2 linked regions of the Antarctobacter heliothermus genome follow. The protein of the gene in region 1 interacts with the protein of each later gene in a pairwise test. Links are inferred from orthologs where the notes say so. Each region holds a gene or a part of one and is shown on either strand. Other genes may lie near its edges. The genes, in order: ssb and ANTHELSMS3_RS09685.

Region 1 (6,081 bases):
CCTTTGCCAAAGTGCTGATGGGACTGGAGACGGCGACCGGTGGCCAGATCCTGCTGGACAACCGCAACATCGAAAGCACTCCGATCGAAAAGCGCGATACCAAGACCATCGCCGACGTTCAAATGGTGTTCCAGAACCCGTTCGACACGCTGAACCCGTCGATGTCCGTCGGGCGGCAGATCATGCGGGCGCTGGAGATCTTTGACCATGGCGATTCCGACGATGCACGGCGCGAGGAAATGCTGCGCCTACTGGACCTCGTAAAGCTGCCGCGCGCCTTTGCCGAGCGGATGCCGCGTCAATTGTCGGGTGGACAGAAACAACGCGTTGGCATTGCGCGCGCCTTTGCCGGTGGCGCGCGTATCGTTGTCGCGGATGAACCCGTCTCGGCGCTGGACGTGTCCGTTCAGGCGGCGGTGACCGATCTGCTGATGGAAATTCAGCGCGAGCAAAAGACCACCCTGCTGTTCATCAGTCACGACCTGTCGATTGTCCGCTATCTCAGCGACCGGGTCATGGTGATGTATCTGGGCCATGTGGTGGAACTCGGCACAACCGATCAGGTTTTTTCGCCGCCCTACCATCCCTACACAGAGGCACTGTTGTCGGCAGTTCCCATCGCCGATACCCGCGTCAAGAAAAAGCACATCGTGCTGGAGGGAGACATTCCCTCGGCGATGAACCCGCCGCCGGGGTGCCCATTCCAGACGCGCTGCGGCTGGAAAGGCAAGGTGGCGGGGGGCCTGTGCGAGAAAGAGGTGCCTCCGGTGCGCGTCGTGGCAGACGGCCACCAGATCAAGTGCCACCTGTCGGATGAGGAATTCGCCAGCATGGAGCCGGTCATCCAGATCGCGGCGGAGTAAAACACACCACGGGCGCGTTGTTTCCTTGAGGATTGCGCGCCCTTACTGCGGAGGAGTGGCATGTTGCGTTTTATTTGGATGTTTGTGGGTTTTCTGGCCGCCGCCGTGTTTGCCGACACGGCAGAGGCGGCCCGGATCACGGCCGGCAAGGCCGGTCTGTGTCGCGTTACCCTTGAGGGTGAAATTACCCCCGGCGACGTTGAGAAACTGCGCGCCGCACCGATGGACCGGCCAATCTGGTGGTCAAACTTTGAGGATGGCAGCTGGGCCGCGCTCTGTCTGGACAGTCCCGGCGGCAGTCTGGCCAGCGGACTGGAACTGGCGCGCTATGTGTTGGACAATCGCATCGGAACGGTCATCGACGATGGTGCGGACTGTCTGTCGGCCTGCGCGCTGGTCTTCATGTTCGGCACCGCGCACCAACACGAGTCCGTCGCGCTCACCAACCGCCGCCTGCATGTGGGCGGACGGCTAGGCTTTCACCAGCCGGATCTGACTCTGGACCGTAGCCGAGACTACAGCGTCGATGACGTGGCCGCCGCCTTTGACCTTGCCATCGAGGCTACGCTGAATTTTCTCGCCCTCGCCGCGCGACCCCGACCCGATACGCCGCGCCCTTTTGTGGACGGCGATTTGCTGGAGGCAATGTTACAGCACAAGGGGCAGGATTTCTTTAAGTTCGACACAGTGAACAAAGCGGGGCGTTGGGACATCGCGCTGTTCGGCTTTACCCCGCCGGAATTTAGCGCCGAAGGCATGGTCTACGCCTGCCAGAACATGACCGGCTGGACCGCGCGCCTGGAACAGGAACAGTTGCCCTATCAGCCGGACGGTTACAGCCACCGTATTGATGCGACGCAGGGGCAGGACGGGTTTGCCGACGGTCAACGGTTCAAGGTCGATTTTTCAGGTATGATGACATACGCCTGCGAAGTTGGTTTACGTCCCGTCTATCAGGGCGGCGCACAGGCGGTTCTTTGTGGCTACCGCGAAAACCTGTCGGCACAGGTTGGCCCCGACACTTGCCTCCAAAGCACTGGTGCGCCGGGCCGCTGGCCCGTAGTCCCGCCTGCCGCACTGCTGCCCGCCAAGACAAGCCTGAAGGACCTAAAGGCCACCCGCGGCACCGGTGAAACTGCGCGTGTGCTGTCAGATACGCCCTGCATGTCGTCAACCGGCCGCGCACAGGTCATCAACGTGCAGTCCTTTACATCATTGCGGCAAGTCATGTCTCATGACGCGCCCCGTCTGGCCGAACTGCCGTTGGGTAGCACCTATGAGATTTCCAGCGCGCCGGATTCCGATTTCAGGCACCCGCGCCATCAAGCGTGCATGGCATTGTGCCAAATGGCCGAGATGGGCACCCCCTACGACAGCGCTGCACTGCAGTCCTGTATCGATACAGATTGGATGTGGTTCCAGATCAAGACCCCGTCCGGACAAAACGGTTACGCCAGCGCCCGGTATCTAACGTATTGAGGTCCGTGCGGCATGCCGTCCACGGTCCAATCACAGCCTCCGTTCATCACTCGCGGCAAAGCGAATGAATCAGCTTTGACCGATGGAGAAGGATGCGTGGGCATTGATCACTGGCCTTGTTCTGCAGACTGTCCCTGAGCGTCCGACCTGATCGGCAATAAATCAGATCAGCCCCTCGACGGCCTTGGTGCCGCCGTCCCGCGATTTGCGGATATAGTACGGCGAGATCGTGGAATGGACCAGCAAGGCGCGTTGATGTTTGATCGTAATCGACCGCTCGAAACGGAAATCCGTTACGGTATCGTAGATGCCGCTGCACCTGACCTCAAAATCCTCATCCTCGATCAGCAGCAGCGCCACAGTGCCGCGAATATCGGCAAGCGCAGCGTCAAAAGCCATCGTGTCGATGGGATGGAATCGACAGCCCCCCCGGCCCAGCGTGACAACCAGACCCTCGATCACCTTTTTCCCGACCTTCAGATCTGCAGGTATGCGGCAAGCCTTTCGATTATAAAGCAACGCCATAATCCAGCGGAACCCGCTGTCGATCAGAACCAGAACCGAAATGAAACCGACCATGGCAAAGACCACAGCCCCGGCGGCAAAGAGCTTTTCTTCTTCGGCGCGCTTGCTGACCTCTGACCAGCTGAATCCCTTTTCGACAAAGAACCCGCCGGTTCGTCCCTGTTGTCCGTTCTGAAAGATGGACTTGCCGCTGTCTATGCAGGCCAATGTGCTTTGCTCGTCAAGCCGGCGCAGCAGGGCATCCACGCGCGCCGGCTGAAACGTCGCCCCGCCGGCCAACCGCTCTGCCTCTGCCAGAACATCGACTGCAACGGGTGAGATGCTTTGCAACCCGCTTTCCTTCAGGCTGTTGAGGATTTGCGCCTCTGAGATGGACAGCATCTGTTGTGCCAGTCTGTCAGACATCGCAGACGGCACGTCCGACAGATCCATCGGCAAGGCGGCAAGGGTGCGGGCAACGCCCATAAGATCGGGCGGCACTTGGCAGGTTTGCGCCGTCGCCGCCATCGGCAAAAGACCCGCGACAACGGCCAGCCAAACCGCCGACCGCATACCGCGAAACATCAAACACAAAAGGGCAACCATCATACCACCGTTCCCGCGCTACCGGCGTCCACGGCGGTCATTCTGACAGCAAAGCCATAACCAAGGTTTAAGCCGCCCCGAAACCGGTGCGACCCAACGGTCAGCTGCCCCAGATCTTTTTCACATAGTTCTTGGTCTCGCGGTATGGCGGCACGCCGCCGTGTTTGATCACCGCACCCGGCCCCGCGTTGTAGGCCGCAAGGGCAAGCCGCCAAGTCCCGAACTTGGCATACTGCTGTTTGAGATAGCGCGCGCCACCTTCCAGGTTCTGCTGCGGATCATTTGGATTGACCCCCAACAATGCGGCCGTGCCGGGCATCAACTGCGCAAGACCGATGGCGCCTTTGTGCGACTTGGCATTGGGATTGAACCGCGATTCCTGCATTACAAGGCGCAGAAACAGATCCTCCGGGATGCCGTGCTTGCGCGCCGCAATTCGGGCCATGTCAACATATTCGCCTTTGTAGCGGCCGCGGTAGACCGGCAGACTACCGTCATCCGTATCAGGGCCCCATTTTGTCGGAGTGACAACCTTGGGCGGTTGCAGGCGGACAGAGCTTTTGTATTGCTGGGCCGCGCGGTTATCCAAAACCTTGGTCTGGCTGCTAAACAAAAGCGACCTGCTCTTGGACGACAGAACCTCTGCTCCGGCGCTGCTGGCCAGGATTCCGAGCACAAGCCCGCCCGCGATCATGCGAAATGCACCTTGCACCATACCAATGTCCCTCGGCTTTAACCCTTATGGCCGAGACTATACTCATTTCTCGGTTTTTTGCCAGTGCTCCCGGCGCGCCCCTTCCGCCCGGTTCCATGGCTGGTATAGGGTCGGCGAACACGCGCCGAAAAGATTCGAAGGGGAAAGACATGGCTGGTTCCGTGAACAAGGTGATCCTGGTGGGCAACCTAGGGAGAGACCCCGAAGTGCGCACTTTTCAGAACGGCGGCAAGGTCTGTAACCTGCGCATCGCCACGTCGGAAAACTGGAAGGACCGCAGCACCGGCGAACGGCGCGAGCGGACAGAGTGGCATTCCGTTGCGATCTTCCAAGAGGGTCTGGTGCGAGTGGCCGAACAATATCTGCGCAAAGGCTCCAAGGTCTACATCGAGGGCCAGTTGCAGACACGCAAATGGCAGGACCAATCCGGGCAGGACCGCTATTCGACAGAGGTCGTGTTGCAGGGGTTTGGCGGGACGCTGGTTATGCTTGACGGCCGCAGTGAAGGCGGCGGTGGTGGTGGCGGCGGATTCTCCGGCGGCGGCAGCGACTACGGTGGTGGTGGCGGAGGCGGCTACGACGACCCCGGTTATGGCGGTGGATCGAGTGGCGGTTCTGGCGGCGGCTCCGGCCCGTCGCGTGCGCCATCGCGTGACATCGACGACGAAATCCCGTTCTAGACCGGGTGGCGCGCCCCACGGGCGCACCAAGCAATCCAAGCGAAACGTCCGGCGCGGCAACCCTGCCCGTCGGGCGTTTTGCTTTTTGTGCGACGAGTCAGCGCGACCGCAAGGCAATTTCTCGCACCTGCTGGCACGCGACTGAATCGCACCTTATCTCAAGTCTGATCCGGCTTCCCGACAGGAGACGACATGACCTGGACCTTTCGCCTTGGCCATCTTCTTGGCTCTGAACTGCGCGTGCACGCAACGTTTTTCCTGTTGCTGGCTTGGGTTGCCGCCGCTGCATGGGCGGAAAGCGGCCCTGCCGCAGCGCTGGAAAATACGCTTTTTGTGGTGATCCTCTTTGGCTGCGTGGTCGCGCATGAATACGGCCACGCGCTGATGGCGCGGCGCTACGGTATCCGCACGCCAGACATCACCCTGTTGCCGATCGGCGGCATGGCCCGGTTGGAACGGATGCCGGAAAAGCCGGGACAAGAAATCGCCGTGGCGCTGGCCGGTCCGGCCGTCAACGTGGTGATATGGGCCGTCCTGATCGCACTTGGTGCCACAACAGAAATGGGGGCACTGGCCGAGCCCTCTAACCCGCAAGAGTTTCTGGGCCGACTGGCGGCGGTGAATCTGTTTCTTGCGCTGTTCAACCTGATCCCGGCCTTTCCAATGGATGGCGGACGGGTGCTGCGTGCCCTGCTTTCGATGAATACAAACCGGGTGCGCGCCACACGAATTGCAGCATCAGCCGGCCAGATCGTGGCATTCCTGTTTGGCTTTCTGGGGCTGACCTCGGGCAATCTGATCCTGCTTCTGATCGCGCTGTTCGTCTTTATGGCCGCGCAGGCCGAGGCGCGCGATGTGGAAAGCCGTGATCTGGCCGAAGGATTGCACCTGCGCGATGCGATGATCACAAGTTTTGAAAGCCTTTCACCGGCGGACCCGATGCATGTGGCCGCCCAGACCCTGATCCGCACCACACAGCACGAGTTTCCGGTGCTGGATGGCGAGGGACGACTGACAGGTTTTCTGACCCGGCAAGCCCTGTTTCAGGCAGTGGCAGAGGGGCAGAACACGCGCGCCGTGGGCGAAGTGATGGTTCAGGTTCCAGCCCTGCCGCTTGCCGCACCGTTGGCACAGGCGCTGGATGCCCTTCAACAGGCGCCCGCCGTGGCGGCAACGGATCTAAGCGGTCACATGATCGGCTATGTCACCTCAGAAAACATCGGTGAGATGATGG
Region 2 (6,102 bases), 1.7 Mb from region 1 along the record:
CCCATGGATGCGTCTCCGGTCAATCCCCAAGTGACCCCGGTTTCCAGTTTCATCGGCCCCCGCAGTGGTAGCACAAGCGACGGCGCCACGCGCACAAACGGATCGCGCCCATCGGGCTGGCCGGTCTGGACTTGAAGGATCAGTTTACGGTCCTTGGACAGGTTGCGCCCCCATGTCATGTCCAGCTTGAAATCGGTGTGGCCCGAGTCGACATAGCTCTCGGCCACGCTGTCGATCGAGAGCCAGCCGTTCTTGAGGCCCCATCCGACGGAAAGACCGGGGCGGATGATGCGCTGGCTCGAAATGATGCCAAAACCAAACTGCGCTGACACCTGAGCGCCCTTTTCAGCTTGCCGCACAGGCCACTGGAAGAACAAGACCGTCTTCCCGCTGCCAGAGACCGAATGGCCAATGTCGGCCCCAAAGGTCAGTCGGTCGGTCAGTCCGTATTCCACATAAAGGGTCGAATAGTCATCCGTCGGGTCCTTGGACGTCCAAGTGCCCATGTCCTGCGGCCAGCCCAATCGCATCGACAGGCTGGCAAAACCGTCGCCCTGCTCGCGCGGCCATGCCCCGCCCTGCGCCGTGGAGGCGACAAGGCAGGTGAAAATGGAGCAGGCGATAAGGCGGGCGACTAGGGACATCTGTGCTGCACGGCGGCGCCTCCGTTAAGGCATTGTTTACCAAGGTAGGGGCGGATTGGTTAACGATAGGTGAAGCAATCCGCCGGAGGGGCTGGATTCCCCCCGCGCGCGCGTGCAAGGTCGGTAAAGGCGGTGTGCGGGGGATATCATGGCTGGACGGGTGATCACGGTCGCGCAGCAAAAGGGCGGCAGCGGAAAGACGACGCTGGCGGCGCATCTGGCGCTTGGCTTTCACGGTCAGGGCAAACGCGTGGCGGTGGTCGACCTTGATCCGCAGGGCAGCCTTGGCCGCTGGTTCATGACCCGGATCGAAAACGCGCCGGACAGTTGCGAGGGTCTGGAATTTGCGACCTCGTCAGCCTGGGGCATCTCCTACGAAGTGCGCAAGCTGTCGGCCTCCAATGACATTGTCATCATCGACACGCCGCCCAAGGCGGACAGCGATCTGCGTCCGGCGCTGCGGGTGGCGGATCTGGTGGTGGTGCCGGTGGCGGTCAGCCATGTGGATCTATGGGCGACCGAAGGCGTGCTGGATCTGGCCGCGCGGGAAAACTGTGCCACGCTGCTGGTGATGAACCGGACCCGCGTGGGCACGCGCCTGAATGCCGAGGTGGCAGAGGCAGCATCGCGCCTTGGGGCAGATGTGGCACGGGCGAGCCTTGGCAATCGTGTCGGCTATGCCGAGGCACTGGGGCAGGGGCGCGGCGCGCATGAGGGGATCAAGACGCCCGCCCGCGCCGAAATCGCCGCGCTGTTGCAGGAGGTGGCGGAGCGCCTTGGGACCGGGTAAAGGGGCGCCAAGGAGACGCCCGATGACCGATCTTGACGCACTTTCCCAGTTGATCCGCTCCGACGCTCAGGCGCGGGGGCAGACGATTTCCCGCCTTGGCTATTTCTGCGCGCCGTTTCGCCCGGACAGCGGCCCGCTGTCGGACAAGGTGATCAAGGTCTATCGCGGCTTGCGCGACGTCGCGGCGCTGGAGCGGCTGCACCAGTGCCATGACGATTATGTCGACGCGCTCTTGGCGGGCGATGTGCCGATGCCGCAGACAGAGTTTCACCTGCTGGATCTCGACGGGGCCAAGGTGCCGGTGATCGTGCAGGAGGCGCTGCCGGTGGACAGCCTGATGCGCCCGCTGATGCAGGACGCGCCAGTCGAGGCCACGCTGGAGATGATGGAGGCGGCAGGGCAGGTCATCGCGCGCTTTTGGCATTGGGCCGAGGCGCAGGAGGGTCGGATCGGCTTTCACCCCTCGATCCGCAACTTTGCGATCATCGACGGCGGCGCGGTGTTTTTCGACACGTTCCCGCCGCTGATCCACTACTCCCGCGAAGAGATGGGCCGGATGCTGCTGACCTTTTCGGACAAGCGGTTGATGCGCGTGATCGGGCCGCTGATGCAGCGGCGGGTGACGGGCATTCAGGACGAATGGTATTCGCCGGCAGAGACGCTGGTGGGGCTGGTCGGGTCGGCCTGCCGGTTGCGGCCTGATCATGCGGCGGCCTATCTGGATTGGGGCCGTGATTTCGTTGGCCGTGAAATGACGCCTTGGGCCGATGAGGCGCTGGCCGGGCTGAACGCACCGCCCAAACTGCCGGGCTACTGGACCGGGTTTCGCAAGCTGCTGGGCCTGCAGGGGGAGCCGAACGTCTGAGGCCAGCGTTTCGGTAGCAATCGCGCAGAATGTCGCCGTGCCTGCGCCGTGACGGCTTGGCCTTTTGTGCGTGGGGAATTACGCCTTGGACATGCCAAGCAAGACTCCGGATTTCTTTGACACGGGCGCGCTGGTGGGCGTGCTGACCACGCAGCCGCTGGACCGGGTGCTGGATTATCGCGCGCCAGAGGGCGGGTGCTGGCAAGGGGCTTATGTCGAGGTGCCGCTGGGACCGCGCAAGGTGCTGGGCGTTGTCTGGGGGCCGGGGCGCGGTGATTTCGACGCCTCGAAGATTCGCGCCGTCAACCGCGTGCTGGATGTGGCCCCGATGCGCGAAGAGATGCGGCTGTTCATCGAGAAATCCGCTGCCTACACTCTGACGCCTTTGACTGCGATGCTGCGACTGGCGACGCGGGCCCCGGGACTGGGCGATCCGCCGTCGATGCGCAAGGTGTACCGGCTGGGCGACGGAGAGCCGCCGCGCATGACCGATGCGCGGATGCGTGTGCTGGACGCGGCGCGTGAGATGGGCGGCCTGTCACTGACGCTGAAGGAACTGGCAGAGGCGGCGGGGGTGACCACGTCGGTGGTCAAGGGGCTGGTCAAGAGCGGCGCGATCCTTGAGGAGGACACGCCGCGCGACACTGCCTTTGCCCGGCTGGACGCCGGCTATGGCGGCAAAGAGTTGACAGCGGATCAGGCTGCTGCGGCAGAAGTTCTGCGTAAGGGGCAGCGGGCCGGACGCTATGAGACTGTGCTGCTGAAAGGCGTGACCGGGTCTGGCAAGACCGAGGTCTATCTGGAGGCCGTGGCAGAAGCGTTGCGGCAGGGACGGCAGGCGCTGGTGCTGCTGCCGGAGATCGCCCTATCGGCAGAGTTCCTGACGCGGGTCGAGGCGCGCTTTGGCGCGCGCCCCGCCGAATGGCATTCCGGTGTCACCATGACCGAACGGCGGCGGGTCTGGCGCATGGTCGGCGAAGGCAAGGCGCAGGTGGTGGTCGGCGCGCGCTCTGCACTGTTCCTGCCGTTCCAGAACCTTGGTGTGATCGTCGTCGATGAGGAACACGACACATCTTACAAGCAAGAGGATGGCGTCCTGTACAACGCCCGCGACATGGCGGTGCTGCGGGCGTCCATTTTGGGCGCGCAGGTGGTGCTGGCCTCGGCCACACCCGCGCTGGAAAGCTGGGCCAATGCGGACGCGGGCAAGTACAAGCGGCTGGTGCTGACCTCACGCTTTGGCCCTGCGGTGATGCCTCAGATGCGGGCCTTGGACATGCGGGGTGAGGATTTGCCCTCGGGGACGTGGATTTCGCCGTCATTGCAGGCGGCGGTCCGGGTGCGGATGGAAAAGGGGGAGCAGGCGCTGCTGTTTCTGAACCGGCGCGGCTATGCGCCGGTGACGCTGTGCCGGGCCTGTGGCGAACAGATTGCATGCGATCATTGTGACGCGCGCATGGTAGAGCATCGTTTTCTCAAGCGGCTGATCTGTCATCAGTGCGGCGAAAGCAAACCCGTGCCAGAGGTTTGCCCGTCCTGTCAGGTCGAGGGCAAGCTGGCCGCCGTGGGGCCGGGGGTGGAACGGCTGGCCGAAGAGGCGACGGCGAAGTTTCCGGACGCTAGGATTGCGGTGCTGTCGTCAGACCTGTTCGGGACGGCGCGTGAATTGAAAGCACAGATTGAGACGATTGCGGCGGGTGGGGCGGATATCATCATCGGCACGCAACTGGTGGCGAAGGGGCACAACTTTCCCCATCTGACGCTGGTGGGGGTGATCGACGCGGACCTTGGCCTGCAAGGGTCCGACCTGCGCGCGGCCGAGCGGACCTTTCAATTGATGCGGCAGGTGGCGGGGCGTGCGGGGCGGGCGGAAAAGCCGGGGCAGGCGCTGTTGCAGACCTTTCAGCCTGAGCATCCGGTGATCCGGGCCATTCTGGCGGGCGATGAAGAGGCGTTCTGGAAGGCCGAGGCGGATGAGCGGCGACTGGCGGGGATGCCGCCCTATGGGCGGCTGGCCGGGATCATCCTGTCCGGCGGGGATGTGGCCCGCGTCTTTGATCTGGGCAATTATCTGGCCCGCAACGATGCGGCCCTGCGGCGGGTCGATGCGGTGGTCTGGGGGCCTGCGCCCGCGCCCATCGCAAGGGTGAGGGGGCGGCATCGGGTGCGGCTGCTGGTGAAGGCCCCCAAGGGGGTGGCCCTGCAGGGGGCGCTGGCGGACTGGGCCGGACAGGTCAAGTTGACGGGCGATCTGCGCATGGCGATCGACATCGATCCGCAGAGCTTTTTCTGAGGGATCGAACCATCTGTCCACGCGTGGACAGGGTGGGTGACGTAACGTCTTCAATAACTTGCAGAGACGGTTTTACTTTTACTTTACCTTTGGCCCGCCAGCATGAGCGCGGAAATCCTGCCGCCGCCAAGGGATTTCAGCGTCATTCCATGGGGCACTTGATCAGCAGATACAGAGGGCTGCGGTGCCACATCTTGACCCGACGCTAATGGGATTTGGCCCGTTCCGCCGCTGGACAGGTGTCGCAAAGCGCGCGGCTGACGCGGATAGGCCGGGATAGTTGGCATTCCGAAGGGTGGCGCGGAACATTGCCCCGCCCAGATTTTCGTCGACGCCGCCAGTGTCGAGTTTGAGCGGCGTCAGTCAGTGCTGGAATTTGCACCGCGCCGCCTGTTCAGGTAGGGCGCGTTGATCGTGTCGGTGTTACCACTGCCTGCAAAGGCGCGAACCCAACCCCATCGCTGCGTGAAAACCCGCGGCAAAAGCCAGCGTCGGCACCAGCAGGCCCTGCGCAAGGCGGGTGGCAGGCCGGTGGTGTGACCGCGCATCGGATCACCGGTTTTCCGATATTTCCTGTCGCGGCAAGGACAAACTCCGGCATTGCAGCCACGCGGCCCAGAAATCACGCGACCAAAGCGCCACAACAAAGGGAGTTTTCCGGGGTCGCCTTGTTTGTACGCTTGGCCGTCTCTACATCGCCAGCCATGAGACGTTGGATCCCCTTTCTGAAATCCTCACCACGGGTGTCGGTTGTGCGCCTGCAAGGTGCCATCGGCGTGCCCGGCCGATCCAGTATCAGCGACCGTTCGGTCGCGGGCATGCTGGAAAAGGCCTTTAAGTCCAAACCGGACGCTGTCGCGCTGGAAATCAACTCACCCGGCGGTTCGCCGGTGCAAAGTTCCCTGATCGGGGCGCGCATCCGGCGGTTGGCAGAGGAAACCGGGGTGCCAGTGATCGCCTTTGTCGAGGACGTGGCGGCCTCTGGCGGGTATTGGATCGCCTCTGCGGCGGATGAAATTATTGCCGATCCCAGTTCGATCCTTGGGTCTATCGGGGTCATTTCATCGGGTTTTGGCGCGTCAGAGTTCCTGCAACGGCACGGCATTGAACGGCGCGTGCACACCGCTGGCAAATCCAAGAGCATGTTGGACCCGTTCCGCCCGGAAAAGCCGGAGGACGTGGCCCGCCTGACCCGGTTGCTGGAACAATTGCACGGCACGTTCATTGCCCAGATCCGGGAGCGGCGCGGTGACAAACTGACCGAGAACCCGGATCTGTTCACCGGCGAGGTCTGGATTGGGCAAGCGGCGGTGGATGAGGGGCTGGCGGATGGCATCGGCCATCTGGTGCCCGCGATGAAGGCGCGTTTTGGCGACAAGGTGCGTTTCAAACGCTTTGAGCAGCGCAAGCCGCTGATCCCGCGGCTGGGCGCGCAGGCGGTGCAGGGCACGCTGGGCGAGATCGAGGAACGCGCGGAATACGCGCGGTTTGGTCTGTCTTGATCGTCAAG

What was found.
Region 2: the proteins of ssb (region 1) and ANTHELSMS3_RS09685 interact in binary tests that used the Escherichia coli proteins (3 or more experiments, as listed by UniProt). The link is inferred for Antarctobacter heliothermus from one-to-one orthologs.

The regions. Positions count from the first base shown.
Region 1 is NZ_CP022540.1:3,762,958-3,769,038, forward strand. The notes cover bases 3,124-6,081. They hold ssb (single-stranded DNA-binding protein), read left to right. Parts: upstream 3,124-4,316; coding sequence 4,317-4,847; downstream 4,848-6,081. Other genes in these bases: ANTHELSMS3_RS17855 (hypothetical protein), read right to left, coding at 3,124-3,455; ANTHELSMS3_RS17860 (lytic transglycosylase domain-containing protein), read right to left, coding at 3,553-4,146; ANTHELSMS3_RS17870 (site-2 protease family protein), read left to right, coding at 5,040-6,081. Also shown: ANTHELSMS3_RS17845 (dipeptide ABC transporter ATP-binding protein), read left to right, coding at 1-863; ANTHELSMS3_RS17850 (hypothetical protein), read left to right, coding at 924-2,342; more of ANTHELSMS3_RS17855, read right to left, coding at 2,505-3,123. UniProt on the Escherichia coli protein: Plays an important role in DNA replication, recombination and repair. Binds to ssDNA and to an array of partner proteins to recruit them to their sites of action during DNA metabolism. Acts as a sliding platform that migrates on DNA via reptation.
Region 2 is NZ_CP022540.1:2,040,874-2,046,975, forward strand. What follows is about bases 2,013-4,991. They hold ANTHELSMS3_RS09685 (primosomal protein N'), read left to right. Parts: upstream 2,013-2,390; coding sequence 2,391-4,592; downstream 4,593-4,991. Other genes in these bases: ANTHELSMS3_RS09680 (DUF6206 family protein), read left to right, coding at 2,013-2,299. Outside these bases: ANTHELSMS3_RS09670 (hypothetical protein), read right to left, coding at 1-644; ParA family partition ATPase, read left to right, coding at 793-1,434; more of ANTHELSMS3_RS09680, read left to right, coding at 1,457-2,012; ANTHELSMS3_RS09690 (S49 family peptidase), read left to right, coding at 5,297-6,094.